3 regions of the Nesterenkonia sp. AY15 genome follow, and region 3 is predicted to be linked to each of the others. Evidence: predicted binding sites of a transcription regulator. Region 3 holds the regulator's gene; each other region holds the start of a gene.
The links. The regulator HspR, encoded in region 3, represses chaperone genes until heat shock. The targets are predictions, from matches to a motif close to AAGTTGAGTCNNNNNGACTCAACTT.
Positions count from the first base shown of each region.

Region 1: clpB (ATP-dependent chaperone ClpB) is a predicted target of HspR. The motif match lies at 3,902-3,926, and genes of this name have one in related genera.
Region 2: LSI54_RS02120 (Hsp20/alpha crystallin family protein) is a predicted target of HspR. The motif match lies at 8,607-8,631, and genes of this name have one in related genera.

Region 1 is NZ_JAJOYV010000013.1:7,400-17,242, reverse strand. Features, by position in the region: gene LSI54_RS12655 (methylated-DNA--[protein]-cysteine S-methyltransferase) at 1-419, shown strand, start outside; gene LSI54_RS12650 (dihydrofolate reductase family protein) at 581-1,156, shown strand; gene clpB (ATP-dependent chaperone ClpB) at 1,241-3,850, opposite strand; gene LSI54_RS13300 (transposase) at 4,098-4,349, shown strand; gene LSI54_RS12640 (hypothetical protein) at 4,982-5,716, shown strand; gene LSI54_RS12635 (ATP-dependent nuclease) at 6,116-7,843, shown strand; gene LSI54_RS12630 (UvrD-helicase domain-containing protein) at 7,827-8,924, shown strand; gene LSI54_RS12625 (hypothetical protein) at 9,263-9,592, opposite strand.
Region 2 is NZ_JAJOYV010000001.1:472,854-482,696, forward strand. Features, by position in the region: gene dapC (succinyldiaminopimelate transaminase) at 1-141, shown strand, start outside; gene LSI54_RS02075 (citrate synthase) at 272-1,555, shown strand; gene LSI54_RS02080 (hypothetical protein) at 1,654-2,727, opposite strand; gene dapD (2,3,4,5-tetrahydropyridine-2,6-dicarboxylate N-succinyltransferase) at 2,775-3,728, opposite strand; gene dapE (succinyl-diaminopimelate desuccinylase) at 3,816-4,949, shown strand; gene LSI54_RS02095 (SDR family oxidoreductase) at 5,024-5,737, shown strand; gene LSI54_RS02100 (GNAT family acetyltransferase) at 5,748-6,182, shown strand; gene LSI54_RS02105 (LOG family protein) at 6,208-6,813, opposite strand; tRNA gene LSI54_RS02110 (tRNA-Asn) at 6,879-6,950, shown strand; gene purU (formyltetrahydrofolate deformylase) at 7,091-7,966, shown strand; gene LSI54_RS02120 (Hsp20/alpha crystallin family protein) at 8,066-8,512, opposite strand; gene LSI54_RS02125 (siderophore-interacting protein) at 8,739-9,608, shown strand; gene LSI54_RS02130 (TM2 domain-containing protein) at 9,679-9,843, opposite strand, start outside.
Region 3 is NZ_JAJOYV010000001.1:117,182-127,024, forward strand. Features, by position in the region: gene LSI54_RS00525 (SGNH/GDSL hydrolase family protein) at 1-546, shown strand, start outside; gene LSI54_RS00530 (aspartate aminotransferase family protein) at 577-1,872, opposite strand; gene LSI54_RS00535 (NAD-dependent succinate-semialdehyde dehydrogenase) at 2,111-3,589, shown strand; gene dnaK (molecular chaperone DnaK) at 3,769-5,625, shown strand; gene LSI54_RS00545 (nucleotide exchange factor GrpE) at 5,640-6,401, shown strand; gene LSI54_RS00550 (DnaJ C-terminal domain-containing protein) at 6,433-7,428, shown strand; gene LSI54_RS00555 (heat shock protein transcriptional repressor HspR) at 7,473-7,907, shown strand; gene LSI54_RS00560 (penicillin-binding transpeptidase domain-containing protein) at 7,979-9,843, shown strand, end outside.

The DNA of each region.
Region 1 (9,843 bases), on a different contig from region 3:
AGCTGATGGACCAGCTTGAGGTGTTGGCCCCGGCCACCGCGGCCCGGGAGATGAAGCCGCTGCCTGCGGGCACCGGACAGGTTGCTGAAGCGGTGGCGGCCTATGCCGCGGGCGACCATGCGGCCCTGGATGAGCTGGCCGTGGTGCAGCCCGGCTCGGGCTACCGCCAGGAGGTCTGGGCGGCGCTGCGCAACGTTCCGGCCGGGGAGACGGTCTCCTACGCGGAGCTCGCCCAGATGGCCGGCCGCCCGCTGGCACACCGAGCCGCGGCAAGCGCCTGTGCGAACAATCTGGTCGCCTTCGCGGTGCCGTGTCACCGCGTGATCCGCTCCGACGGCGGCCTCGGCGGCTACGGCTTCGGCGGCATCGAGACCAAGCGGGCGCTGCTGGCCCGCGAAGGCCTCCTCCTGAGCCGCTAACCTTCCTGGTTGCCCAACCTGCGCAGTTGAGTTCTCCGGCGGTTACGTACCGACCGGAGAACTCAACCAGCCATGAGGATTGGCGCGGGCACGAGGCCTCCGGGCCGTGACAGCTTGCAGATCGCTGGTGCAGACTCGGGCTTTTCGGCACTGGAGGACGCATGGCCAGGGAATTGGTATGGACAGGCTTCATGTCCCTTGATGGCGTGGTTGACTCCCCGGGCGCCATCAGCGAAGGGCACCCCAGCGGCGGGTGGGTGCCCCGCACAGAGTTTCTGCCCGAGGCGTTCTCGCTCAAGGACGAGGAGCTGGAGGAGACGACGGCGCTGATGTTCGGCCGCCGCAGCTACGAGGCCTTCGCCCCGATCTGGCCAGGATCCGAGGATCACGCGGCGTACAGGGATCTGCCGAAGTACGTGGTCTCGACCTGTCTCGAGGAGGACGCGACCATCGAGGGCTGGGGACCGATCACACTGCTGCGCTCCACCAAGGACGTGGCCGCCGTCAAACAGGAGGACGGCGGTGCAGTCTTCATCCACGGCAACGCCGCACTGGCGCGAAGCCTGATGCACGCGCGCCTGATCGATCGCTACAACCTGCTGATCTTCCCGGTGCTGCTCGGCGCAGGAAAGCGGCTCTTCAACGCCGAGGAGCGTCCGGCGACGAAGCTGTCCCTGCGCGAATCTGCCCACTACCCCAACGGAGTCCTCAAGGCGGTCTACGACGTCCACCGCTGAAGCCTGGCCTCTACTCCCAGGTGGCTGAGTTCTCCGGCGGTTACGTACCGACCGGAGAACTCAACCACCCGGGGAGGGTAGGGGTCAGGACTTCTTGGTCACGGTGAGCCCGTGCACGGACTCCCCTTCCAGGGCGAGCTCCTGCCGGTCTACCAGGACGGTGTCTCCGTCCTCGACCTCCCCGGAGAGCAGCGCGCGCGCCAGCTGGTCGCCGATCTCGCGCTGCACCAGTCGCCGCAGGGGCCGAGCGCCGTAGGCGGGGTCGTAGCCGGTGAACGCCAGCCAGTCCCGCGCGGCCTCAGTGACCTCCAGGACCAGACGCCGTGCGGCCATGCGCTCCTGCAGCAGCCCGATCTGCAGCTCCACGATGCCGCTGAGCTGTTCCATGCTCAGCGGATCGAACATCACGATGTCATCGAGTCGGTTGAGGAATTCGGGCTTGAAGGAGGCATGGACGACGTCCATGACCCGCTGATGCTTGATCTTGGTCTCCAGGGTCTGGTCCACCAGGAACTGGGAGCCCATGTTGGAGGTCAGGATCAGCACCGTATTGCGGAAGTCCACGGTGCGGCCCTGGCCGTCGGTGAGCCGGCCGTCATCGAGGACCTGGAGCAGGATGTCGAAGACCTCGGGGTGGGCCTTCTCCACCTCATCCAGGAGCACCACCGAATAAGGACGACGCCGGACTGCTTCAGTGAGCTGGCCGCCCTGGTCGAAGCCCACATAGCCTGGGGGCGCACCGACCAGCCGGGCCACCGAGTGCTTCTCCGAATATTCGGACATGTCGATGCGGATCATGGAGCGCTCGTCGTCGAAGAGGAACTCCGCGAGCGCCTTGGCCAGCTCGGTCTTGCCCACGCCGGTTGGGCCCAGAAAGAGGAAGGAGCCGGTGGGTCGGTCGGGGTCGGAGACGCCGGTGCGCGCGCGGCGAACGGCGTCGGAGACCGCCCCTACAGCCTTGGTCTGCCCGATCAGCCGCGAGCCGATGAGCTCCTCCATCTGGAGCAGCTTCGCGGTCTCGCCCTGCAGCAGCCGCCCGGCAGGGATGCCGGTCCAGGCTGAGATGACCCCGGCGATCCCGTCGGCGTCGACCTCGTCGGCGACCATCTTCTTCTCCGGGGCCGGGGTGGAGGCGTCCTCCTCCTCAGCGGCGGCCAGGTCCTTCTCGACCTGCGGGATCTCGCCGTAGAGCAGCCGGGAGGCCTCGGCGAGGTCGCCGTCGCGCTGGGCGCGTTCGGCGGCGGACTTCAGCTCGTCCAGGGTCACGCGCAGCTCACCGGCGCGGTTGAGCTCGCCCTTCTCGGCCTCCCAGCGCGCGGTGAGCTCGGCGAGCTCCTCCTTGCGGTCGGCCAGGTCCTCGCGCAGGGTGATCAGCCGCTCGGCGGAGCCGGCGTCGGTCTCGTTCTGCAGCGCGAGCTCCTCCATGGTGAGCCGGTCCACCACGCGACGCAGCTCGTCGATCTCCACCGGGGCGGAGTCGATCTCCATGCGCAGCCGGGAGGCGGCCTCATCGATGAGGTCGATGGCCTTGTCCGGCAGCTGACGGCCGCTGATGTAGCGGTCGGAGAGGGTGACGGCGGCGACCAGGGCGTTGTCGGCGATGCCCACCTTGTGGTGCGCCTCGTAGCGCTCCTTGATCCCGCGCAGGATCGCGATCGCGTCGGGCACCGAGGGCTCTCCCACGTAGACCTGCTGGAAGCGGCGCTCCAGGGCGGCGTCGGCCTCGATGTTCTCGCGGTACTCATCCAGCGTGGTCGCACCGATCAGGCGCAGCTCCCCACGGGCGAGCATCGGCTTGAGCATGTTGGAAGCGTCCATGGAGCCCTGCGAGGCGCCGGCTCCGACCACGGTATGGATCTCGTCGATGAAGGTGACGATCCTGCCTTCCGCGGCCTTGATCTCCTCGAGCACGGCTTTCAGCCGCTCCTCGAACTCCCCGCGGTACTTCGCACCGGCGATCATCGCGCCCAGGTCCAGCGAGATCAGCGTCTTCTCGCGCAGCGACTCCGGCACGTCACCGGCGACCATGCGCTGGGCCAGGCCTTCGACGACGGCGGTCTTGCCGACGCCGGGCTCGCCGATCAGGACCGGGTTGTTCTTGGTCCGGCGCGAGAGCACCTGGACCACCCGGCGGATCTCCGAGTCACGCCCGATCACGGGGTCCAGCTTGCCCGAGCGCGCGATCTCGGTCATGTCCGTGCCGTACTTCTCCAAGGCCTGGAAGGTGTTCTCCGGGTCAGGGGTGGTGACCTTGCGGTCTCCACGCAGCCCTGGCAGCTCGGCCTTGAGCGCCTGCAGGGTCGCGCCGGCATCCGCGAGGGCCCGGCCCACCGCGCCGCCGTCGGTGGCCGCGCCGATCAGCAGGTGTTCCGTGGAGACGAAGTCATCGCCGAAGTCCTCGGCCTGCGCCTGGGCAGCCTTGATGACGTTGAGCCCGGCGGGCGAGAACTGCGGAGCGGCGACGGAGTCCCCGCGAGTGGCGGGCAACGCCTTGATGATGGCGGAGGCGCGGGTGCTCACGGCGTCGGGATCGACTCCGGCTGCCTTGAGCAGCGCGACGGCCATGGATTCGCGCTGATCCACCAGTGCCTTGAGGATGTGGGCCGGCTCCACCTGCGGGTTGCTCGCGGTGTTCGCGTTCATTGCGGCCGCGGAGACGACCTCCTGCGATTTGGTCGTGAGTTTGACGTCCATGTCTGCCCCTCCCAGTGCGTGGTGACGCCGGTTGCACGACGGCGCCGAATAAACTTGAGTCAATAGTACTCAACTTTGAGTTGGGCGGAAGTATTCCATCGCCGGCAGGCGGTCCCGCGATCACTTACTGTAGGTTCCCGCCTAAGTTGGACTTTTCTCAATTAGTTGGCCACCGCGTGTGGTCCGTCCCGGGTTCCTAGAGCACGAATTTCCTGGATTCTGGATGTCCTGAGCACAGGAGGACCAGATGGGACGAAGAGGATACCCCGCCGAATTCCGGCGACGAGTGCTGGACCTGCTCCACGCTGGAGGCAGCGTCGCGAGCATCGCCCATGACCTGCAAATCAGCGACCAGACGATCTACGCCTGGCGCCGACAAGACCGGATCGACCGTGGCGAGATCCCCGGGCTGAGCACCGCGGCAGAGCGTTCTGATCGATGCCGCTGCTCCACTGACGGAAGTCGTCGACGAGATACTTGCGAGAAGCCGAGCCGCTAGAGACCGCCCGATAACCGGTCGTCCACCGCGCGACCTCCAACCCTCAGTCGAACCGTACAAACAGAAGCTTCAGACTCACTGGGCACCCCCTCCGATTCAGTGCACGGTGAAGGCCCCCTATCTACAGCATGAAAAGCGTGGGAATGAGGCGAGCCATGATCATCGCAGGGATCACTCGTCGAGTACGCAACGACAGCCGCAGTCGAAAGTGAGTAAGGGGGCGGGGTGTCTACCCCGCCCCCTCGAGCTACCAGGGCTCGATCGTGATAGTAATTCCGGATACAGTCCTAGTGACAGTGATGCGGAAACCTGTACTCATCGGGTCCTCCCTTCTCTTCGAGATGCCCCCTTTGGTCTTGGCGGACAAGGGGGCATCTGGCTGTAAGAACACTTTCCCCTTTCATTGCTTGATGAGCAAGGCTGGTCAGTTACGGGTTGAGCGAGGTGTTGGCCCGGTCTCGGCGGTGACGTATGACGTTTTCACCGGACCGTCATGCCGCCCTCAGCGGAGACAGAACACGGTTGAAGCGGTACCTTATATAGAAGTACTTCTTGTAGCCCAGGTACCCCCAGCACCCCCGTACCCCACGTTTCTCCGCTGAGGACGTGAATTACTTGGACGGAGCAGCCTCATGGACGTCCCGTCGGAAGCCATCGAAGCGTTGAATCGTGCAACCGATAGATCGAAACGGAAGACGAGCGTCAACTTTCCGATCGAGTACGTAAAGAGGGGTGATGCCACTCCGACTGCCGCGTGGCTCGTGCAGTCGAATGAGTTGCGCCTCAAATTGCACATGACCCTTGCAATGCAAGCGACGAAGGCTCCCCATACGCTCCCCGACCGACCGACGCGATATCTGGCTCAGTCACTAAACCTGCCTGAAAACACGGGCCCTCGCCGAGCCAACGACGCCAAGAAATGGTTGCAGGAGAAGAAATTAGTCACGACTACACAACTGACCAACGGAAAGACCGGGTTGCTTCTCCTGCATCCTGACGGTTCCGGGAACGAGTGGGATGGCAATGGTCCCCGCTGGGTCGGGGTGCCCTTCACTTTGTGGACCAACATGTGGATCCTGCGACTCAGCGGAAGAGCAATCGCAGTATTTATGGCTTTACTAGAACTCAACGGTGGGTCCACTCATCCTCAGGGTGAACTCATGGACGGTCACCGAAAGAAGCAGTACGGGCTTTCTGATGACACGTGGACCCGGGCAACACAAGAGCTCAAGCACTTCGGGCTTCTCCGAATGACTGAGGTTAAATGGGGAGACGATGACTACCAGGTCCGAAAACGGAAGCGTTACCTGTTGCTCCGTGATGCACTCGAGACGACCCCTGACTGGGCCAAGGACGCCCCTCGCTGACTCTCCTACTCCCTAGCGACTGTCGACTTTCAACCCCCGACCAGTGTCCCCGGGAAGTGAAGCTAGGAACGTCATCTCCACAACACTGCGAACCCCGCGCAGCCCTTCCTGTGCCGATGGCAGCAGCCGAATCGAGATCGCACTGATAGCTGCCTGTCATTCTTGCTCCTAGCGTCGAGGCTACTGGTGTTCGAAGACGTGGGAGGCCCTGCTTGACTCCCCTCGACCGCAACGAGGTAGCGCCGCCCTGAGTTAGAGGAGGGTCGTACGCAACCTCCCCCAGGTCATACCATTCTGGCGACACCCACCGCTCTCCATTCGGAAATACGTTGTCATCGAAGCAAGGACGATCAAAGGAGATCCGCCCCAGCGACAGAGTCCGCTAAGTTATTACGTAGAATGGAGACCCTAAGAGCTGATTTAGTTAAAGGTGCAGGAGAACACTTCAACATGTCTGTGCAACCGGATACCACTAATGACGGTCAGACGACGGCGCCGCAAGACCGCGGCCTGGTGCAACATCTTTATCTAGAGAACTTCCGCCGCTTCAAAAAGGCAGACATAAAATTTCAGACCGGTCTGAATCTCCTCGTAGGAACCAACGACCAGGGCAAGTCAACAGTCGTCGAGGCTATTAACCTGGCGCTTAGCGGGAGATGGCAAGGGCGCCATTTCGCGACCGAGCTCAATCCTCACTTCATCAATGACGAAGCGACCGCAGAATACCTAGAGACGCTTCGGAAGCGACCGAGCAACCCTCCCGACCCGCCTGTCATCGTCGTCGACCTGTATCTCAAGGCAACCAAGGAGACTCAGCACCTAACCGGGGACAATAACGCTGAAGCTCGTATGGCCCCAGGCATCAGATTGCGCGCTGCGCTGGACAAGGAGTTGCGGGCGGAATATCGGGCATACCTCAAGAACACTTCCAGTGTCAGGCGTGTACCGACCGAGTTCTACAAGGTTGAATGGACTGGCTTCCACGGCATTCCGATCAATCCCCGCGCAGTCCCGGTACGCGCAGCGATTATCGACGCGTCAAGGATTCGCCTCCAATCGGGGACCGACTATTACCTGAAGCAAATAGTGGCGGAAGCCCTCGAACAGGGAGAGCGCACGAAGCTTTCCGCGGGTTATAGAGGCGCTCAGGAGTCTTTCGTTGAAGACCAGGCGATCGTCGCCATCAATGCCGCTTTAAATGACAAGCGCGGGGAGATAACGAAGAAGCGGCTAACGCTGGACGTAGATTCTTCGCAGAATAACCAATGGGACAATGCACTGACGCCTCACCTAGACGATGTGCCCTTCTCCATGCTCGGAAGTGGCGAGCAAAGCAAACTAAAAATCATGCTCGCCCTGGCTCGCAAAGCTGGAGAAGTAGGCGTAGTGCTTATCGAGGAGCCCGAAAATCACCTGGCCTTCGGGGAGCTCAATAGGCTGATCCGCCACATTCAGGATCACTGCGATGAACACCAACTGATTTTGGCGACGCACAGCTCCTTTGTAATCAACAAGCTCGGTCTCTCCAACCTACTTCTGCTCGGCGACACGGGAGTGCATTCGCTCACAAGTCTTCCCCCAAGCACATCGGACTACTTCGCGAAGCTCGCTGGCTACGACACCTTGAGGCTGGTGCTAGCAAAAAAGGTGATCCTGGTAGAAGGCCCCTCGGATGAGCTCATCGTGCAGAAAGCCTATAGAGATAGATTCAAAACGCTTCCGATAGAGGACGGTATCGACGTAATCAACGTAAGGGGACTGTCAGCCCCAAGGTTCCTGGACCTGGCGCGGCCCCTTGGTCGTCCATGCGTTGTGGTCACCGATAATGATGGCGACTACGAAGCGGTAAAGAAGCGCTACGAGAACTACGAGCAGGAAGCCTTTCTCAGTGTTTGTATCGGGTACGGCAACAACTTTAAGACCCTAGAGCCACAACTTGTCCATTCGAACGGTTACGAGAAGCTCGAGCGGATGCTGGGAAAAACATTTGGTTCCGACGAGGATGTCTGCAAGTGGATGCAAGACAACAAGAATAAGACTGAGGCTGCTCTCAGGCTGTTCAACTCAAATGAGATGCTCACGTTGCCGAAGTATCTTTCGGAGGCCATAGATGCCATCGCCAGCTAACCTGGCCATAGTTGCTTCGGCTGGATCGGGTAAAACCCACGAACTTATCCGGCAAGCCACGTCCGACCCGGGGTCACGTGTCCTTATTGTCACTTATACCAACGAGAACCTTCGCCAGCTCGAGGATCGACTGAGTCAACTCCCCGCGGGCTACCCCCCTAACGTTGATACGATGAGCCTTTTTGGTTTCCTTCTAAGAGAATGCGTCAAGCCACTACAGGTATCAAAAACCCAAGAGCCAAATTTCGTCCGCTCGATCCATTTCCATGAGCGCCCCGTGTACGCTCAGCGAGCAGGCTTACGGAACTTCAACAAGTACTTCCTTAACAGCGCAGGGGACGTGTATAGCGATTTCCTCTCTCAGGCCGCCTGCGAAATCAATCAAGCTGTCTCCGGTGCCATGATTCAGCGCTTGGAGCTTCTTTGGGACGAGATCTACATCGATGAAGCCCAGGACATGAGCGGGTATGACTTGGACCTCCTAGATGCTTTGCTCGCCTCGCGTATCCGGGTGGTGATGGTATGTGACCCCCGGCAGGCGGTTTACAGTACAAACGCCCAGGTGAAACACAAGAAATATCGTGGTTCCGGGTTCATAGACTGGATCAACGAGAGGGTTGAGGACGGCATTGTTGCTCGCGAGAACAAAAACGAGTGCCGAAGGTCGTTGCAGGAGATCTGCGACTTCGCCGACTCTTTATACCCACGTCTCGAACCAACGACTTCGACCAAAGAACCTGGGACTCGCCATCACACCGGCGTCTTCCTAGTGCACGAATCAGCCGTCGGCGCGTACACCGCGAGGCACAAGCCCCAGGAACTTCGCTGGGATCGCCGAAACCGAAAAGCTGGTCCGAGCGCCCGCAACATGGGCAAGGTGAAAGGGCTCAGCTTCGAAGACGTGCTTGTGCACCCCACTACTGGCATGATCGCGTACTTGGAAAGTAACCGGGAGTTGGCTCCATCCACGCTAGCGAAGCTATATGTGGCAGTAACTCGCGCGGAGTACAGCGTTGGCATCGTGACGAACAAGGCTTCCACAAAGACGCAGCTCCCGTTCTGGAGTCCTGAACGGGAGTGATCCGCCGCGCCTTTCAAGGAACCGCATGACCACGAGTGCGGACCAGGCGCATGCCAGACCTATGCCGGCAACTAGCGACGGCGGATGCACATGGGCCGCAGACCCCATAAATCCCCGCCTGGTTGTCGAGGACGTTTTTGGCGGACCCTACGCTTAACCAGTGGGCCAGGGGTTGGAGCGCTGGTGGTCGTCGCCGGCCGCCGATGAGCAAGAATCTGACAGGGGCGCCCGCGTCCAGCTCCTACCGAATTGATGGCCCTAGGTGAATGGTGCCAACAGTTCCTTCGCGGGGAGCCTATTTCTGTCAGCCCTGGAGCATCCACGTAGAGCGATGGTGCTCAGAGGCGCTGGCTGAGGTCCACGACTTCGCGGTCGCCCACGGGATTCTCGAGTTCGACGTCGATGGCTCCAAAAACGGCCTCCTCCGAACACCCGTCCCCGCCCTCGCGCGTCCCGGTGATTACTGCGACGGCTATCTCGTCTTCGGTCTCTTCCACCCTGGACTGCAACCCATCGCAATCAAAGTTGCCCATGTAGAAATGGAACCGTAGGACGTCTTCGTGGATTTGCTTGTAGTCTCCCAACCTCACATAGTGCGGGGAGAAAAGTACTTCGACGGGCTCCTGGACCTCACCGCGCGGCCGGTCTTCCTCAGAGGTCATCTCCACCAACTCACGATAGGGCTCTGAGGAGTCGGCGCCGTGCTGGGTCGGAGACGTCGAGGGTTGAGGTGCCGGTTCTTCGCTGCCACAGCCCGTGAGCAGGAGGGCACTTGTCACAATAACCGCGGAGTGAGCTGAACCGAATCCGTACAACACTCATCTCTCCACGGTAGAGGGTGGAAGCTAGATCCTCCATGGGACATGGCGTGATATCGACTCGTGCGCCTGACTGCAGAAGCTAGGGCGCTGGTGACGAC
Region 2 (9,843 bases), 360 kb from region 3:
CTGGTGGATCAGATGGCGCAGCGCGGGATCGTCGTCGGCCCCGGGGTGTTCTACGGCGAACAGGGCAACGGGTACATCCGAGTGGCGCTGACAGCCACGGATGAGCGCATCGCCGCCGCGGCGAACCGGCTCACGGGCTGAGCCGGGCTCTCGGGCCCGGGCCCGCGAAAGGCACACCCCGAGGCGTGAACCATGACACAACTGGCAACCGACCGTGACCAAGCGGTAGGTTTGTCATGATGTCCCCCTAGTGTGTCTGATAAGGAGACCCATGACTGAGCAGTCTTCTGCCCGCCTGAATTATCAGGGGGGAGATCTGGAACTACCCGTGCATTCGTCCGTGGAGGGCAATGTCGGTCTCGGTATCGCACCGCTGCTGAAGACCACCGGCGCTGTCACCTATGACCCCGGCTTCATGAACACTGCGAACGCGCAGTCTGCGATCACCTACATCGATGGCGATGAAGGGATCCTGCGCTACCGCGGCTACCCCATCGAGCAGCTGGCCGAGAAGTCCAGCTTCCTCGAGGTCTCCTACCTGCTGATCTACGGCGAGCTGCCCACCCAGCAGCAGCTCACCGATTTCGACACCGTCACCCGTCGGCACACCCTGCTGCACGAGGAGCTGCGCGACTTCTTCGGCGGCTTCCCCCGTGACGCGCATCCGATGCCGGTGCTCTCCTCCGCGGTCTCGGCGCTGTCCACCTATTACCCGGACTCGCTGGATCCCTTCAACAAGGATCACGTGGAGCGCTCCACCTACCGGATGCTCGCGAAGGTCCCCACCATCGCGGCCTACGCCTACAAGAAGTCCATCGGCCAGCCGATGCTCTACCCGGACAACAACCTGACCCTGGTCGAGAACCTGCTTCGCGGCTGCTTCGGCGTGCCTGCCGAGCAGTTCGAGCTGGACCCCACCATCGTCAAGGCCCTGGACACGCTGTTGATCCTGCACGCGGACCACGAGCAGAACTGCTCCACCTCCACCGTGCGCCTGGTCGGCTCCTCGCAGGCGAACCTCTTCGCCTCGGTCTCCGCCGGCATCAACGCCCTCTACGGCCCCGCCCACGGCGGCGCCAACGAGGCCGTGCTGGGCATGCTGCGCCAGATCCAGTCCGGCGACGTCAGCCCCGAGGCCTTCATGGAGAAGGTCAAGAACAAGGAAGACGGCGTCCGGCTCATGGGCTTCGGCCACCGGGTCTACAAGAACTACGACCCGCGCGCCCGCGTGGTCAAGGGCATCGCCGATGATCTGCTGGCCAAGCTCGGCGGCGACGACGAGCTCTTCGACATCGCCCAGCGCCTGGAGCAGAAGGCGCTGGAGGATGACTACTTCATCGAGCGCAAGCTCTACCCGAACGTGGACTTCTACACCGGCCTGATCTACAAGGCGATGGGCTTCCCGGAGAAGATGTTCACCGTGCTCTTCGCGCTGGGCCGGCTTCCCGGCTGGATCGCCCAGTGGCGCGAGATGATCGAGGATCCGTCCACCAAGATCGGACGGCCCCGCCAGATCTACATCGGCGAGCCCGAGCGCCACTACCCCGGAGTCTGACCCTCCCTCCCGTCGTCGAGCGGCGGATTCTCCGACCATCTGAGCGCCTTTTCGGCCTCAACCGGTCGGAGAATCCGCCGCTCAACGCGGTTAAGGGGTCAGCGGCGGGAGAAGCCGATGACCACGGCGTCCTCGCTGACCGTCTCCGCGCGCTCCCAGCGGCCCGAATCGCGGTGCCACTCGTAGGCGCCGGCGTGCACCGACTGGACCCCGTAGGTCTCCGCGGAGGCCACGGCCCACTGCGCCACCAGCCATTCCGGCTCGCTGTGCTCGGTCGCTGGGTCCTCGGCAGCGCCGTCTGCATCATCTTCGGTGGCGCCGGCCTCGTCTTGGACAGCGCTGACCGAGATCCGCACCACGGCTGATTCGCCGGAGCCTTCCACGGCCGCCGCCTCGGCGCCGAGCATCCCGGACAGCGAGCCCTGGAGCTCACCGCGCAGCCCCTCGGCGTCCGGGCCGGGGACTTCGATCTGGCTCAGCTGACACGTCATCACCATGGGCTGCAGGCCGGTCAGCGGTCGGGCGAAGGCCCGGGCCAGCTCCTCGTGCTGCGGGTAGAACGTCGGGTTCTGCGGTCGGCCCAGCGCCTCGGCGACCTGCTCGAGTCCCAGGTCGGGCGACCATGCACCCTCACCCTCGCCGTCGCCGTCGCGGCTGTCGATCAGCCGGGCGTAGAAGTCTTCGGCGGTGATCGGGGTGGAGCTGGTGGCTTTCACCGCGTCCCACTGCGGGCCGCCGTCGGCGAAGAGCACCGGCGACGGCGGAGCCTGCCCCTGCTCGGAATCAGCAGCCTCCGCCTCGTCGCCGTTCTCCGCCTCCTCGGCGTCTTCCTCCACAGGGTCTGCCCGGTTGTCCAGGTTCGTCTCCTGCAGCGAGATCGCGATCGCGTCGGTGGCGGCCTGAACCGGCAGCTCCAGCTCCGCGGCCGCGGCGGCGAGCTGCGCAGCCGAGTAGGTCTGCGCCGGGGTGAGCCGATGCTCCATCTCGCCGACCGTCACGGAGCAGCGTTCATCGAGGAGATACTCGTTCTCCTCGATCAGCTGCCAGGCCCCGTAGCCGGTCGCGCCGACGGCGGCCGCGACCACGGTGATGGCCGCGACGGCCTTGACCCGACGACGGCGTCGGTGCACGGTGCGGGTGACGGTGATGGGGCGATCAGCGCGGGGACTCATCCAGACCTTTCAGCTCTGGGTCGACTCGGCGTCGACCCGGTGTCGGCTCAGTTGCGGTGCAGGGCAGCGTTGAGCTCGACCTTCTGGCCCTTGCGAGGCACTGCCTGGACTGCGCCGGTGACGGAGTCGCGGCGGAAGAGCAGGTTCGGCACGCCGGAGAGTGCCGAGGCCTTCACCGTGTCCATGACGGTGCGGTCATCGGCGAGCACCGAGATCTTGGTGCCGGCGGTGACGTAGAGCCCGGCCTCGATGACGCAGTCATCGCCGACCGAGATGCCCACACCGGAGTTCGCGCCCAGCAGCACGCGCTCACCCAGGGTGATCTTCTCCCTGCCGCCCCCGGAGAGGGTGCCCATGATGGACGCGCCGCCGCCGATGTCGGTGCCGTCGCCGACCACGACCCCGGCGGAGATGCGGCCCTCCACCATGGAGGTGCCCAGCGTGCCGGCGTTGAAGTTCACGAAGCCCTCGTGCATCACGGTGGTGCCCTCGGCCAGGTGCGCGCCCAGGCGCACCCGGTCCGCGTCGCCGATGCGCACACCGGAGGGGGTCACGTAGTCCACCAGGCGGGGGAACTTGTCGATCGAGTGCACGCTGACGTGTCCGCGGGAGCGCAGCTTCAGCCGGGTGGTCTCGAAGTCGGCGACCGCGCAGGGCCCGAAGTTGGTCCAGACCACGTTGCTCAGGTGACCGAAGATGCCGTCGAGGTTGATGGTGCGCGGTTTGACCAGCCGGTGGGAGAGCAGGTGCAGGCGCAGCCACACGTCGGAGGCGGAGCTCGCCTCGGAGTCGAGGGCGGACTCCACGGAGACCACCTGGGTGGTGACCCCGCGGTCAGGATCCTCGCCGGTCGCGGCCTGCAGGGCGGCGATCAGCTCGGCGTCGTCGTTCTCGGACAGGGGGGCCATCACAGGGCGCGGGAACCAGGTGTCCAGGACGGTGCCGTCGGTGGTCACCGTGGCGAGGCCATGGCCGGATGCGGTTCGAATGTCAGTGCTCATGGCACCATCCTACTTTTTCCGGCGCTGGAGCCCAGGAGCGTCCTGTTGCGGGTCCCATGCGCGGGGGCGTTCGCCTAGGCTGGGCGGATGGATATCCGTGGACTGCTCTCCGGCGACGTCGCCGCGCTCACCGAGGCGATCATCGGCTGCGAATCCGTCTCCGGCGACGAGACGGCCCTGGCCGACGCCGTGGAGACCGCGCTTCAAGACCTGCAGGGCTTGCGCGTGCATCGCGACGGCGACACGATCATCGCGCGCACCGAGACCGGTGCGGCGCAGCGGATCATCCTCGCCGGGCACCTGGATACCGTGCCGCTGCCGACCACTCCGGGCTCCCGCGGCACCGTCCCGCCGCGCTGGGAGCAGACCGAGGGTGTAGACGTGCTCTACGGCCGCGGCGCCACAGACATGAAGGGCGGTGTGGCGGTGCAGCTGAAGCTCGCCGACGACGTCGCGGCGCGCCTGGCCGCGGGAGGCTCCCTGGACCGCGACATCACCTGGGTCTTCTACGACCACGAAGAGGTCGAGGCCAGCAAGTCCGGGCTGGGGCGGGTGCTGAACCGCGTGCCGGAGCTGCTGGACGGCGATTTCGCGGTGCTGCTGGAACCCACCCACGGCGTGGTCGAGGGTGGCTGCAACGGCACCTGCCGCTTCGAGGTGACCATCCCCGGGGTCGCCGCGCACTCCGGGCGGGCCTGGATGGGGGAGAACGCGATCCACGGCACCGCCGGGCTGCTCCGGGTCTTGAGCGAGTACGCGCCACAGACCATCACGGTGGAGGGCCTGGACTACCGCGAGGGGCTCAACGCGGTGCGGGTCCGCGGCGGGGTGGCCGGAAACGTCATCCCGGACTCCACCGTGGTGGAGATCAACTACCGGTTCGCCCCGGACAAGACCGAGGAGCAGGCCCACACCCATGTCCGCGAGGTCCTCGCCGAGGCCGGAATAGGCGCGGCTCAGCAGAAGGTGACCGACAGCTCCGCGGCCGCGCGGCCAGGGCTGGACCATCCCGCGGCCAAGGCGTTCATCGACGCCGTGGGCGGAGAGCCGATGCCCAAGTACGGCTGGACCGATGTGGCACGGTTCTCGGCCAGGGGCGTCCCGGCGGTGAACTTCGGCCCCGGAGACCCGCTGCTGGCACATTCCGACGATGAACACGTCACCGCGCAGGCGCTGCGCGACTGCCACACCGCGCTGCACCGCTGGCTGCTGGACGGCTGAGCTGCGTGGGTCTGGACGCCTGAGCTGCTGCGCCGCCACGGCAGCCCTCGGAGCGGATCCTCTAAGCTGATTTCATGACCCAACAGCAGACCGCCAGCACTCGTCCAGTCGCCCTGATCACCGGGGCTTCCCGCGGGATCGGCAAGGCCATCGCCGCCGAGCTCGGCCGGGACCACCACATCCTGGTCGGCGGGACGAACCCCGAGACCGTGGACGCCGTGGTGCAGACCCTGCCCAGCGCCGAACCGTTCCTGCTGGACCTGACCGACCTCGACGCGATCGCCCCCGCGCTGCAGGCCGCCGGGCTCGCCCGACTCGACGTGCTCGTCCACTCGGCCGGACTCGCCTGGATGAACCCGGTCGCGGAGACCTCTCCGACGCAGTTCCAGGAGATGTTCACCGTCAACGTCTTCGCCGTCGCGGAGCTGACCCGCGCCGCGCTGCCGCTGCTGCGCGAATCCACCGGACAGGTGCTGAGCATCAACTCCGGGGCAGGATTCACCGCCGGACCCGGAAGCTCGCTCTACTCCGGGACCAAGTTCGCGCTGCGTGCGCTCACCGACGCGCTGCGCGAGGAGGAGCGGGGCCGGGTCAGGGTCACCTCGATCCACCCAGGCCGGGTGGACACCGACATGCAGGTCGCCCTGCAGGAGTCCATGGGCAACGAGGACTACGACGGGGGCATCTACATCTCCCCGCAGGCGATCGCCGAGGCGGCGCGCACCGTGGTGGACATGGAGGACGCCTCCATGGTGGAGAGCATCTCCATCCGCCCGGTGCAGAGATAGCAGGGAAGACGTGACCGACCTGCGCGTCACCGAGCTCCCCGAAGAACTGCTCGATGCCGCCGTCGGGCTCTGGCAGCAGGCCGGGCTCACCCGGCCCTGGAATGACCCGCTTGAGGACTGCCGGCGGGCCCTCACCGGAGAAGAGTCCACGGTGCTCGCAGCGCTCGACGCCGCGGGGGAGCTGGCCGGCACGGTGATGGTCGGCCAGGACGGTCACCGCGGCTGGATCTACTATCTCGCCGTCGACCAAAGGCATCAGGACCAGGGGCTCGGCAAGGCGCTCCTGGCCGGGGCCGAGCACTGGCTGCGCGGGCGCGGGGTGCCCAAGCTGATGCTCATGGTCCGGCAGGAGAACGCAGGCGTCCAGGACTTCTACCGGGCGCTGGGCTACACCGACCAGGACACCGTGGTGCTGGGCCGCTGGCTGGACACCGAGCTGGATTGACGCCCGGCTGCCCGACGGCTGAGCCTCAGCGTCCGGCGGGAGGCGTCCAGGCTCGCAGCTTCGCGATCAGGTCCTGCGGATCGGTGCTGATCACCAGTGCCGCGCGGCGCCAGGCGGACATGAAGCCCTCATCGACCATATGGTCCACCATGGCCAACAGCGGATCCCAGAATCCCTTGACGTTGTAGAGCCCCACCGGCTTGGCGTGCAGACCCAGGTACTGCCAGGTCCACACCTCGAAGAACTCCTCCAGCGTTCCCATGCCGCCGGGCAGCGCGATGAAGCCATCACCGAGGTCCACCATCCGGGACTTCCGGGTATGCATGTCGGGCACGATCTCCAACGAGGTCAGCCCATGATGTCCCACCTCGCGTCCGATCAGCACCTCGGGGATGATCCCGTGGACCTCGCCGCCGGCCTCCAGGGCCGCATCGGCGATCTGCCCCATCAGGCCGACCTTCCCGCCGCCGTAGACCACGCCGATGCCGGCCCCGGCCAGCGCGGTGCCGAGCCGGCGGACCTCTTCGGTGTAGTCGAGATCAGCTCCGGAGGCGGAACCGGTGAAGACCGTGAGAGCATTGAACCGCGGGGCAGGGGCAGTCGCTGGGGTGTCGAGAGATACAGGCGTCACGGATCTATGATTCCACAGCGATTTCACAGCGACCAGGAACCCCTGTTAGACTTTCGTAGTCGCAATCCTCCATAGCTCAACGGCAGAGCACTCGACTGTTAATCGAGCGGTTGTTGGTTCGAATCCAACTGGGGGAGCAGATTCGCCCTCGCCCTCACGGGCGGGGGCGTTTTTCATGTCATAGTGTGCTTCGTGCGACGCTGTCCGTGACGGGGCCGCTTCGATGATGCAAGGCTGTCCCGCCGCCCTGACCTGGTGAACCTGATTCGGAGACTTGATGAGCGCCCCTGAGACGAAGACCCACGACATCGCCCGGCTGATCATCTCCTGCCCGGACCAGCCAGGGATCGTGGCGGCGGTCTCGGAGCTGATCGCCGAGGTCGGCGGCAACATCATCAGCCTGGACCAGTACTCCACCGGCGTGGAGGACGGCCGATTCTTCCAACGCACCGTGTTCCACCTGCCCGGACTCGCCGCGGCGAAGCCCGCGGTGGAGCAGGCCATCCAGACGAAGCTTGCTGATCGCTTCTCCATGGACTACTCGCTGGCAGCGGCAGATCAGCCCAAGCGGGTGGCGATCTTCGCGTCCAAGACCGACCACTGCCTGCTGGATCTGCTCTGGCGGCACCGCCGCGGTGAGATCCCGATGGACATCGTCATGGTCATCTCCAACCACGCCGACCTCGCCGAAGATGTGCGGCCCTTCGGGATCCCGTATTTCCACGTGCCGGTGATCAACGGGGACAAGGCTGCGGCCGAGGCCCGGCACCTGGAGCTGCTGAAGGGCAACGTCGACATGATCGTGCTCGCCCGGTACATGCAGATCATCTCCGAGGACTTCCTCGAACATGTCGGGGCTCCGGTGATCAACATCCACCACAGCTTCCTGCCCGCCTTCATCGGCGCCGGCCCGTACCAGAAGGCCGCTGACCGCGGAGTGAAGCTCATCGGCGCCACTGCCCATTACGTGACCAAGGACCTCGACGAGGGTCCGATCATCGAGCAGGACGTCATCCGGGTCTCGCACAGCGACGACGTGGCCCAGCTCACCCGCTTCGGCGCCGACGTCGAACGCGCCGTGCTCTCCCGTGCGGTGAAGTGGCACTGCGAAGACCGGGTCATCCGCAACGGCAGCACCACGATCGTCTTCTAGCTCTTCTCCTCCGTCGAGGGGCGGATTCTCCGGGTGCCTGACGGGCCGGGAAGCCCAGACTGGCCGGAGGATCCGCCTCTCAGCGAGAAGAGGGAGGGATCAGGATTCGAGGTTCTTCTCGCGCTCGGTGGAGGTGACCTGGATCTTGCGCGGCTCCTCGGTGGCGTAGACCCCGGTCACGCGGACCGTGAGCACGCCTGATTCGTAGGTCGCGGAGATCGCGTCACTGGAGACCTCGCCCGGCAGGGTGATGGTGCGGGAGAAGGACCCGTAGCGCACCTCGCGCAGACCCTCGGCCTCGGTCTCGCTGCGACGCTCCCCGGACACGGTCAGCGTGCGTCCGGTCAGTTCGACCGCGACGTCCTTGTCCGGGTCGATGCCGGGGAGGTCGGCGCGCAGGACCAGGTCCTCACCCTCGCGATGGGCATCCACGGCGGGCACGAAGCCGGCCTGGCGCTGGGCCGCATCCATCGAGGGAGTCCGCATGCTGCGGAAGACATCGTCGATCAGGGCGAAGGGGTCCAGACGGGTCAGAGAGTTGTTCATAACGGCAATCAGCTCCTTATGCTCATCGCTCTATAGGACTGGGTCAGTGCCTTGCGGCGTCGGTTCCTGTGGAACCCACACCCAGTATATTCCCAAGTTGAGCATGATGCACTCAACTTTTTCGACGGATTGGACAACGATTCGAGCACGGGCTTCTGTCGCAATACAGGCCTCCGCAGCTGAGGCTCACCTCCGCCGGGCCACCCGGTTCGATTAGAGTGCCGGGGTGTCCAAGTCAAAGAAAACGCGCATCCAGCACGTCCTGGCCGTCGAGGCCAAGAAGCAGCTCAGTCCGCACATGATCCGGCTGGTCCTGGGCGGACCCGGGTTCGAGGCGATCGAGTTCAAGTCCGTGGGGGAGTCGCCTGCCACGGACCAGTACATCAAGCTGCTCTTCCTTCCGCAGAGCGCCGCGGAGGCCGCGCAGCTGCCCGAGGGTCTGGACCTCAGCCGCCCCTATGACATGGACGCGCTGCGCGAACAGCTGCGCACCGAACAGATGCCGGCGACCCGGACCTACACCATCCGCCACGTCGACCATGAGAACTCGCAGATCTGGGTGGATTTCGTGGTCCACGGCGAGGAGGGCCGCGCCGGAGTCTGGGCGAAGAACGCGCAGATCGGGGAGCAGATCAGCTTCTTCGGGCCCGGGAGCGGCTACGCTCCGCGCGGGGAGGCTGAATGGCACCTGCTGGCCGGTGACGAGGCCGCGCTGCCCGCGATCGCCTCGGCGCTTGAATCGATGGCTGAGGACGCGCGCGGGGTCGCCGTCGTCGAGGTCCGTGACGCGGCCGAGCGCCAGCCGCTGGATGTCCCCGCAGGGATGGACCTGGTCTGGCTGCACCGCGAGGCCGACTTCAGCCCGGAGACCACGATGCTCGCGGAGTACCTGGAGGAGCTGGCCATCCCGGAAGGTGATGTGCAGGTCTTCGTGCACGGCGAACGGGCCCAGATGAAGCGGATCCGCCGCATGCTGGTGGATCAGAAGGGGCTGGAGCGCAAGGCGATGTCACTTTCCGCATACTGGGCGAACGGCCGGATCGAGGACCAGTTCCAGGCCGAGAAGCGCACCCCGGTGGGGCGGATCGAGGACTGAGCGGGGTCCGCAGAGCGGAGCAGCGAGCCAGGGAGACCAGGAACGACGACTCCGCCCATCCCGCGTCGGCTCAGCCCGCCACCCCTGAACTGGTGCCGACCACCAGGGCGAAGACCAGGCCGACCGCCAGCAGCAGCATCGTGATCGCCGAGCACACGCCAGCCCGCTCGCGGTGCCCGGCCAGTCGCAGGTCCGCACGGTCACGCATGGACCCGGCGAGCAGCATGATCAGGTC
Region 3 (9,843 bases):
CCCACCCTGGTGACCGTCTACGCCGGCGGCAATGACATCCTGCGCCCCACGGTCAACATCGACGCACTCATGGAGCGCTACCGCTGGGGTGTGGAGAAGCTCATCTCCAGCGGCGCCCGCGTGGTGCTGTTCACCGGGTTCGACTCCGGCCAGGCACCGCTGTTCAAGGCCACCCGCGGCCGGACCGCCATCTACAACGAGCACGTGCGCAAGATCGCCGCAGACCTCGATCTGGACCTGGTCGACTTCTGGCACATGCGGCAGTTCCAGGACTGGCGCTACTGGGACGAGGACCGGATGCACCTGGGCATCGCCGGGCACATGATGATGGCCAAGGAGGTGCTCAAGGTCCTCGGCGAGAAGGACGAGATCGAGGATCCCGAGGTCGACGACTCGCCTCTCGGTTCACTGCCTCAACGCGTCATCAGCGAGCTGACCTGGACCAAGGACTATCTCTACCCCTGGCTCAGGCGACGCGTCACGCGCACATCCTCGGGAGACGACATGTCACCGAAGTACCCGCAGCTGACCTCCCGGGTCTGGTAGCCGGAGGGCCGCCTCCGTCGCGCCTGAGTCTCAGGTGACGACGGCGGCCACGGCCTCCGACCACAGCGTCAGCGCCTGGTCCACCTCGGATTCCGAGACCACCAGCGCCGGGATGAAGCGGACCACCTCGCCCCAGGATCCGCAGATCAGCAGCAGCAGCCCACGACGGGCGGCTTCCTGCTGCACCGCCGTCGCGGTGGCAGGGTCCGGGGCGCCGTGCGCATCGCGGAACTCATTGCCCACCATCAGGCCCAGTCCACGCACCTCGGCGATGCGCTCCGCTGCGGCCCGGGCGTTCGCCTCGGCGGCGATCTCGCGCAGGCCGGCGCGCAGCTGCTCGCCGCGCGCCGCGCTGTTCTCCACCAGGCCCTCCTGTGCGATGACCTCCAGCGTGGCCACTGCCGCCGCGCAGGCCACTGCGTTCGCGCCATAGGTCCCGCCCTGGGAGCCCGGCCATGCCTTGCTCATCAGCTCCGCCGAGGCTGCGATCCCGGAGATCGGGAACCCCGAGGCGATGCCCTTGGCGAACATCATGATGTCCGGCAGTCGCGGCGAGCCCTCCGCCACGAAGTGGTCGTGCCCCCAGAACCTTCCGGTGCGCCCGAAGCCGGTCTGCACCTCGTCGATGATCACCAGGATTCCGTGCCGATCGGCACGTTCACGAAGTCCCGCGAAGAACCGCTCATTGCCCGGCACATAGCCGCCCTCACCCAGCACCGGCTCGACCAGGAACGCCGCGGTGTCTGCCGGGTTGGACTGTGTCTGAAGCAGCAGGTCCAGCTCATCGAGCGCGAAGTCAGTGGCCTGCTCCTGGTCCCAGCCGTACTTGCGGTAGTGGCTGGGATTGGGGAACGGCGCGACGACGACGCCGGACATCAACGGGCTGAACCCTGCCCGGAACTTCGTGCCGGAGGTGGTCATCGAGGCCGCCGCCACGGTGCGTCCGTGGAAGCCGCCCTGGAACACCACGATGTTCGGTCGTCCGGTGGCCTGGCGCGCCAGACGCAGCGCCGCCTCAGCCGCCTCGGATCCCGAGTTGGAGAAGAAGACCGAGTCCAGACCTTCCGGGAGCACCTCGGAGAGCCGCTCGGTGAGAGTCAACAGCGGCTGGTGCATGATCGTGGTGTATTGGCCGTGGATCAGGCTCCCCACCTGCGCCTGCGCGGCGGCGACCACATGCGGATGGCAGTGCCCGGTGCTGGTGACCCCGATGCCGGCGGTGAAGTCCAGATGCGGCTGGCCCGCCTCGTCGTAGAGCCACACGCCCTCACCCCGGGTCGCCACCACGGGAGTCGCCTGCTTCAACTGGGGAGACAGCGTCGCCATCGAGAACACCTTTCGGATTGTTGACAATCTTCTTGCAGCTCAGGCTAACGGTCATCGAGGCGCATTGCCAGATATGACGTCGCAGGCCGTGGCGCGCCGTGGCGCGGGGCCGGTGGTCCGCCCGGTGCGACACATGGCAGCGGTGCACAGCCAGAACGCATGACCGCGCGGCGCGGGCGGCGTAGGCTGGCCTGCGAAGGCCCACGTCACGCCCATCGCACCCTCTCAAGGAGGACACATGGCAGAGCAGACCATCACCGCAGAACGCGAATCCAGCCTGATCGAGGCTGCCCCCAAGCGCCTCTACATCGGCGGCGAATGGGTGGACGCCGAAGGCGGGGTCACCCTGGATGTCAACGATCCCTCCACCGGCAGGCTGCTCTGCACCGTGGCCGACGCCTCCGCGCAGGACGGCTGGAACGCGCTGAAGGCCGCCGAGGCCGCGCAGCCCGGACTCGCCGCGATGCCGCCCCGGGAGCGCGCGAACATCCTGATGCGCGCGTTCGAGCTGATGCACGAGCGCAAGGATGATCTCGCCCTGCTGATGACCCTGGAGATGGGCAAGCCGCTGAGCGACTCCTACGGCGAGGTCGCCTACGCCGCCGAGTTCTTCCGGCACTTCGCCGAGGAGGCCACCCGGATCAGCGGCAGCTACCAGACCGCCCCCGCCGGCGGCGCCCGCTTCCTGGTGACCAAGCAGCCGGTGGGCCCCGCGATCCTGATCACCCCCTGGAACTTCCCGCTCGCCATGGGGACCCGCAAGCTCGGTCCGGCCATCGCCGCCGGCTGCACCTCGGTGATCAAGCCTGCCGAGCTCACCCCGCTGTCGATGCTCGCGCTCGCCGACATCCTGCACGAGGCAGGCCTTCCCGCAGGTGCCGTCAATGTCCTGGTGACCTCCACCTCGGGCAAGGTGATGGAGCCGCTGATCCGCTCCGGCATCGCGCGCAAGCTCTCCTTCACCGGCTCCACCGGAGTCGGGCGCAAGCTGCTGGAGCAGGCCTCCGAGCGGGTGCTGCGCACTTCCATGGAGCTCGGCGGAAACGCAGGTTTCGTGGTCTTCGAGGACGCTGACCTCGACGCGGCCGTGGCCGGTGCGCTGCTGGCCAAGATGCGCAACACCGGCGAGGCCTGCACCGCCGCGAACCGGATCTTCGTCCACCGCTCCGTCATCGATGAGTTCGCGCAGAAGCTCTCCGCAGAGATGGAGAAGCTGCCCCTGGGCCGGGGCGTGGAGGACGGTGTGCGCGTCGGGCCGCTGGTCGACGCCAAGCAGCTGGACAAGGTCGATGAGCTGGTCACCGACGCGGTCGACGGCGGCGCCAAGGTCCTGATTGGGGGCACCCCGGTGGATCGCGAGGGCTACTTCTACCCGCCCACGGTGCTCACCGACGTGCCCGCCGGAGCGCGGATGCGTCAGGAGGAGATCTTCGGACCCGTCGCTCCGCTGACCCCCTTCGATACCGAGGACGAGGTGGTCGAGTGGATCAACTCCACCGAATACGGACTGGTCAACTACGTCTACACGGAGAGCCTGCGCCGCGGCATCCGCGTCGCCGAGGCCGTGGAGTCCGGCATGGTGGGGCTGAACCAGGGTGCGGTCTCGAACCCCGCGGCCCCGTTCGGCGGGATCAAGGAGTCGGGACTCGGTCGTGAGGGCGGCGACACCGGCATCGAGGAGTTCCTCGAGACCAAGTACATCGGCATCGCCATGTGAGCACCTTGTGGCTGCCTCTGCGGCGGCGCAGAACTCACGCGGGAATGGAATCTGTGAGGCTGTGGTTGGACCGGGAGTAGAAAGTTGAGTCACCTGCACTCAAGTCAGTTTGACACCACGTCGAGCGAGGACAAGACTTGAGTGCAGTTCACTCAACACCGCTCTCGAAAGGAGATCGCATGTCCCGCTCAGTAGGTATCGACCTCGGAACCACCAACTCGGTCGTCACAGTTCTCGAAGGTGGCGAGCCCACCGTCATCGCCAACGCCGAGGGTGCGCGCACCACCCCCTCGGTCGTCGGATTCTCCAAGTCCGGCGAGGTCCTCGTCGGCGAGGTGGCACGCCGCCAGGCCGTGTCCAACCCCGACCGCACCATCGCATCGGTCAAGCGCCACATGGGCACCGACTGGTCCACCGAGATCGACGGCAAGAAGTACACCGCGCAGGAGATCTCCGCCCGCACCCTGATGAAGCTCAAGCACGACGCCGAGTCCTACCTGGGCGAGGACGTCGCCGAAGCCGTCATCACCGTGCCGGCGTACTTCAACGACGCCGAGCGCCAGGCCACCAAGGAGGCCGGAGAGATCGCCGGCCTGAAGGTCTCCCGCATCGTCAACGAGCCCACCGCCGCGGCACTCGCCTACGGCCTGGACAAGGGCAAGGAAGACGAGCTCATCCTGGTCTTCGACCTGGGCGGCGGCACCTTCGACGTCTCCCTGCTCGAGGTCGGCAAGGATGAGGATGACTTCTCCACCATCCAGGTCCGCTCCACCTCCGGTGACAACCGCCTCGGCGGCGACGACTGGGACCAGCGGATCATGGACTGGCTCGTCGCGCAGGTCAAGGCCAAGGAGGGAGTCGACCTCTCCAAGGACAAGATCGCCGTGCCGCGTCTGAAGGAAGAGGCCGAGCGCGCCAAGAAGGAGCTCTCCTCCACCTCCAGCGCCAACATCAACATCCCCTACGCCACCCAGAACGACGGCGTCCCGGTGCACGTCAACGAGACCCTGTCTCGGGCGAAGTTCGTCGACATGACCTCGGACCTGCTGGACCGCACCAAGAAGCCGTTCAACGACGTCATCAAGGAGGCCGGGGTCAAGATCGCAGAGATCGACCACGTGATCCTCGTCGGCGGCTCCACCCGCATGCCCGCAGTCGCCGACCTGGTCAAGCAGCTCGCCGGCAAGGACGCCAACAAGGGCGTCAACCCGGACGAGGTCGTCGCCGTCGGCGCAGCCCTGCAGGCAGGCGTGCTCGCCGGTGAGCGCAAGGACGTGCTGCTCATCGACGTCACCCCGCTGTCCCTGGGCATCGAGACCAAGGGCGGAGTGATGACCAAGCTGATCGAGCGCAACACGGCCATCCCGTCGAAGCGCTCCGAGGTCTTCTCCACCGCCGAGGACAACCAGCCCTCCGTGGCGGTCCAGGTCTTCCAGGGAGAGCGCGAGTTCACCCGGGACAACAAGGCACTGGGCACCTTCGAGCTGACCGGCATCGCGCCGGCGCCCCGCGGCGTGCCCCAGGTCGAGGTCACCTTCGACATCGACGCCAACGGCATCGTCCACGTCTCCGCAAAGGACAAGGGCACCGGCACCGAGCAGTCGATGACCATCACCGGCGGCACCTCGCTGGAGAAGGAAGACATCGATCGCATGGTCGCCGACGCCGAGGCTCACGCTGAGGAGGACAAGGTCCGTCGCGAGGCCGCTGAGAAGCGCAACGCCGCCGAGTCCACCGCCTACTCCGTGGACAAGCTGCTAAAGGACAACGGGGACAAGCTGCCCGAGGAGGTCAAGACCGAGGTCCAGGCCGACGTCGACGAGCTCAAGAAGGCGCTCGAGGGCGAGGACAACGCCGACGAGGTCAACGCCGCGTACGAGAAGCTCCAGGCCTCCCAGGTCAAGATCGGCGAGGCGCTCTACGCGCAGGCCCCGGACGCCGCTGCCAATGGCACCGGCGAGCCCGCGCAGGACGAGGATGAGGACATCGTCGACGCAGAGGTCGTCGACGAAGAGGACGAAGCCGAGAAGAAGTAAGGGGGGTCTGACACATGGCAGATCACAAGAACCCTGAGGTTCCCAGCGGCGAAGAGCCCGACGAGCAGGATCCCGTGCAGGACCCGCTGGCCCAGGCCGAGAAGATTCTGCAGGACCTCCCCGTGGAGGATGCCGACCCCCGTGTGGCCGAGGAGCCCGAGCTCACTCAGACCTCCGCTGAGGACGGCATCACCGGGGGTGTCGAGACCGAGCCCGAAGAGCGGATCCATGCGGCTGATGAGTTCCTCCGTGGCACGGAGGAGGAGACGATCGCTGACCCCGCCATGGCGATGGACCCGGAGGCGCTCCTGGCCGAGGACAGCATCCGCGAGGATGCTCCTGCCGAGGACGGCGTGCGCGAGGCCGAGCTGCAGGCTGACCTGCAGCGGCTTCAGGCCGAGTACATCAACTACCGCCGACGGGTGGAGCGCGACCGGGCGACCGAGCGCGACCGGACCAAGGGTCAGCTCATCACCGAGCTGATGCCGGTCCTGGACGACATCTCCTCGGCCCGCCAGGCCGGAGATCTCCAGGACGGCCCCTTCGCGCACATCGCCACCCGGCTGGAGTCGGTGCTGCAGAGCCAGGGTCTGGAGGTGTTGGGAGAGATCGGCGAAGCATTCGATCCCAACCAGCACGAGGCCATCATGGCTCAGCCCCATGAAGAGATCCCCGCCGACCACGTGGCCATCGTGCTGCGCGCCGGCTATCGCCACGGGAACCGCCTGCTCCGGGCGGCCCAGGTGATGGTCTCTTCCGGGCCCGAGCAGAGCTGAATCTCTAAGCAGCAGAAAGGAGGGAGGCGCCATGGCCTCACAGGACTGGATCGATAAAGATTTCTACGCAATCCTCGGCGTCTCCCGCGATGCCTCCGAGGAGGACGTCAAGAAGGCGTACCGAAAGCTCGCCCGGAAGCATCATCCCGACAAGAACCCCGGTGATGATGCTGCCGAGCAGAAGTTCAAGGACGTCGCTGAGGCTCACTCCGTGCTGGCTGACAAAGAGCAGCGCGAACAGTACGACGCCGTCCGCGCCATGGGCTCGGGCGCCCGGTTCTCGGGCGGCCCGGGCCCCGGTGGGGGAGGCGGCTTCGAAGATCTCTTCGGCAACCTCTTCAACGGAGGCGCCGGCGGTGCGCGCGGCGGCTCCGGCCGCGGCGGCGCCAGCGGCCCCGACCTCTCGGACCTCTTCGGGGGCCCCGGCGGGTTCGGCGGCTCCGGCCGCTTCGGCGGAGGCGGAGCCCCTGCGAAGGGCGCCGACCGCACCGCGCGGACCACCATCTCCTTCGGTGGGGCCATCCGTGGCACCACCGTGGGTCTGCGCGAGCCCGATGGCGGCGTCATCGACGTCCGGATCCCCGCGGGGATCCGGACCGGCCAGAAGGTACGCGTGAAGGGCAAGGGTCAGCGCGGCTCCGGCGGCGCCGGTGACCTCCTGGTCGAGGTCGCCGTCTCCGGCCACAGGTTCTTCGAGCGCGAGGACGACGACATCCGCATCCACCTGCCCGTGGCCTTCGACGAGGCGGCGCTGGGCACCGCGGTGCAGGTTCCGACGGTCCACGGCGAGAAGGTCAACATCAAGATTCCTGCCGGAGTGACCTCCGGGCGCGTGCTCCGGCTCAAGGGCCACGGCGTGCGCCGGAAGGAGAAGGGCCGCGAGGTCGCCGGCGACATGCTGGTCACGGTTCAGGTGGAGGTTCCCAAGGACCTCTCCGCCGAGGCGGTCGAGGCCGTGAAGGCCTATGCGGAAGCCACCAAGGGGCTCGATCCCCGGAAAGGCCTCGAGGCGAAGGCGGTGCTGTGATGGTGGACCCCCGGATGCGTGACCCCCGGATTCTGGACTCGCGGATGCTCGAGCCCGAACACCGGCACGCGCCGATGTTCGTCATCTCCGTGGCCGCCGAGCTCGCGGACATGCACCCGCAGACGCTGCGCCAGTATGACCGGATCGGTCTGGTCACCCCGCGGCGCCAGGGCGGGCGACATCGCAGATACTCTCCCTACAACATCGAGCAGCTCCGCCAGATCCAGCAGTTCTCCCAGGATGGGGTCTCGCTGGAGGGCATCCGCAGGATCCTCGATCTGCAGAACCGGGTGGAGGTGCTCGAAGAGACGGTGGACGCGCTGCGCCACGAGCTGCGCGAATCGCAGCGGCACTCCACCAAGCCGCGATTCTTCGCCGTGGGTCCGCACGGCGACGTCGTCACCGTCGCCCGTGGACGCCGCGCCAGGGCCAACACCCAGGCGCTGGTCCTCTGGGAGCCCGGCCCTCGTCGTCGCTGACCTGGAGACCCTTTGTGCGCACCCCGCGAGTCCTGCCCGAGACGCGCCCACGGTGCCGCAATAATCAGGTCATGTCTGTCTCCTCTCGCTCCCGGCTGATCATTCCGAGCGCGGTGGGGGTCGCGGCCGTGATGGTGCTCACCAGCTGCAGCGCCGACCCGTCCGAGACCGTGGAAGAGGCCGCCGATGCGCTGGCCTCCGCGATCTCCAGCGGTGACTTCTCCGCGCTGAGCTTTGAATCCGGAGACCCCGAGACCATGACGGCGGCCGTGGAGAATCTCCACGCGCCCTTCGAGGAGCTCACCCCTGAGGTGAGCACCGGCGAGGTCGTGCTCGATGAGCCGCCGGAGGATTCACCCCGCCCGGTCACCGCCACAGTCCCGCTTCAGCACAGCTGGGAACTGGAGGAGCTCGGCATCGAGGGCGAGGCCTGGACCTATGAGACCACCGCCGAACTGGTCTACGACCAGGAGACCGAGGTCTGGGCAGTGGAAGCCACGCCAGAGATCATCATGCCCGACTATGCCGGCACCGAGTCGATCAGCCTGGCCACCACCCCCGCCGACCGCGGCCGGATCATGGACGACGACGGACGGGCCATGGTCTACAACCGCGACGTCGTCCGGCTGGGCATCGACAAGGCCCAGCTCGCCCAGGACGGCGAGCCCGCCGATCAAGATACGCTGCGCTCCTCCGCCGAGGCGCTCGCCGAGCTGGTCGAGATCCCGGTGGACCCCTACGTCGAGAGCGTGCTCGGCGGCGGAGACCTGGCCTTCGTGGAGGCCATCACGCTGCGCCGATCCGAAGACGACGTGACCGCCACCGACGTCGAAGCGATCCCCGGCGCCTCAGGCATCTATGACCAGATGTCCTTGGCGGACTCCCGGGACTTCGCCCCGCTGCTGCTGGGCCGGGTGGGACCGGTGACCGCCGAGTCCCTGGAGGCAGACCCGAGCCTGAGCGTCGGCGACACCATCGGCACCTCCGGCATCCAGGCCTCCTACGAGCAGACCCTGCGCGGAGCTCCGGGGATGGCGATCCAGAAGGACGGCGAGCCCCTGTACTCGGTGGCCCCCGCCGACGGCGGAGACGTGGAGACCACCATGGTGCCGCGGCTGCAGAACCTCGCCCAGGAGATCGTCGAAGATCAGGACGCCTCTGGGGCGATCGTCGCCATCCGACCCTCCGACGGCGGCGTCCTGGCCGCCGCCAGCCACGACCCGGACGGCGGCCAGGTGGAGATCGCCACCCAATCCACCTACGCGCCCGGCTCCACCTTCAAGGTGGTCTCCTCGCTCGCCATGCTGCGCGACGGACTCACCCCCGACACCGATGTGAGCTGCTCGAACCAGACCACCGTGCACGGGCAGTCCTTCGGCAACTACACCGGGTTCCCCTCGGAGTACCTCGGAGACATCCCCTTCCGCGACGCGGTGGCAGTCTCCTGCAACACCGTCTTCGCCGACGCCTACGACGATGTGACCTCTGCGGAGGTCCACCAGGCCGCGCTCGACCTCGGCATCGTCGAGGAGACGCACCTGGGCGTGCCCGCACGGATGGGATCGGTGCCGCAGGACTCCGAGCTCAACCTCCATGCCTCCAATCTCTTCGGCCAGGGCGTGGTGGAGTCCTCCACCTTGGGCATGGCCACCGTCACCGCCTCGATCGCCACCGGCAGGACCGTCCATCCCCACCTGGTCGTGCCGGAGGAGTCGGAGACCCCGGAGAGCGGGATCACAGAAGCCGAGGCCGAGGACCTGCGCACGCTGATGACCGACACCGTGAACTTCGGCTCGCTGGAGTCGCTCGTGGACGTCCCGGGCGAGCGGATCTACGCCAAGACCGGCACCGCGGAGGCAGGGGACGGCGATGACTCCTACTCCCACACCTGGGTCATCGCGATGCAGGGAGACCTCGCCGTGGCGATCTTCCTCGA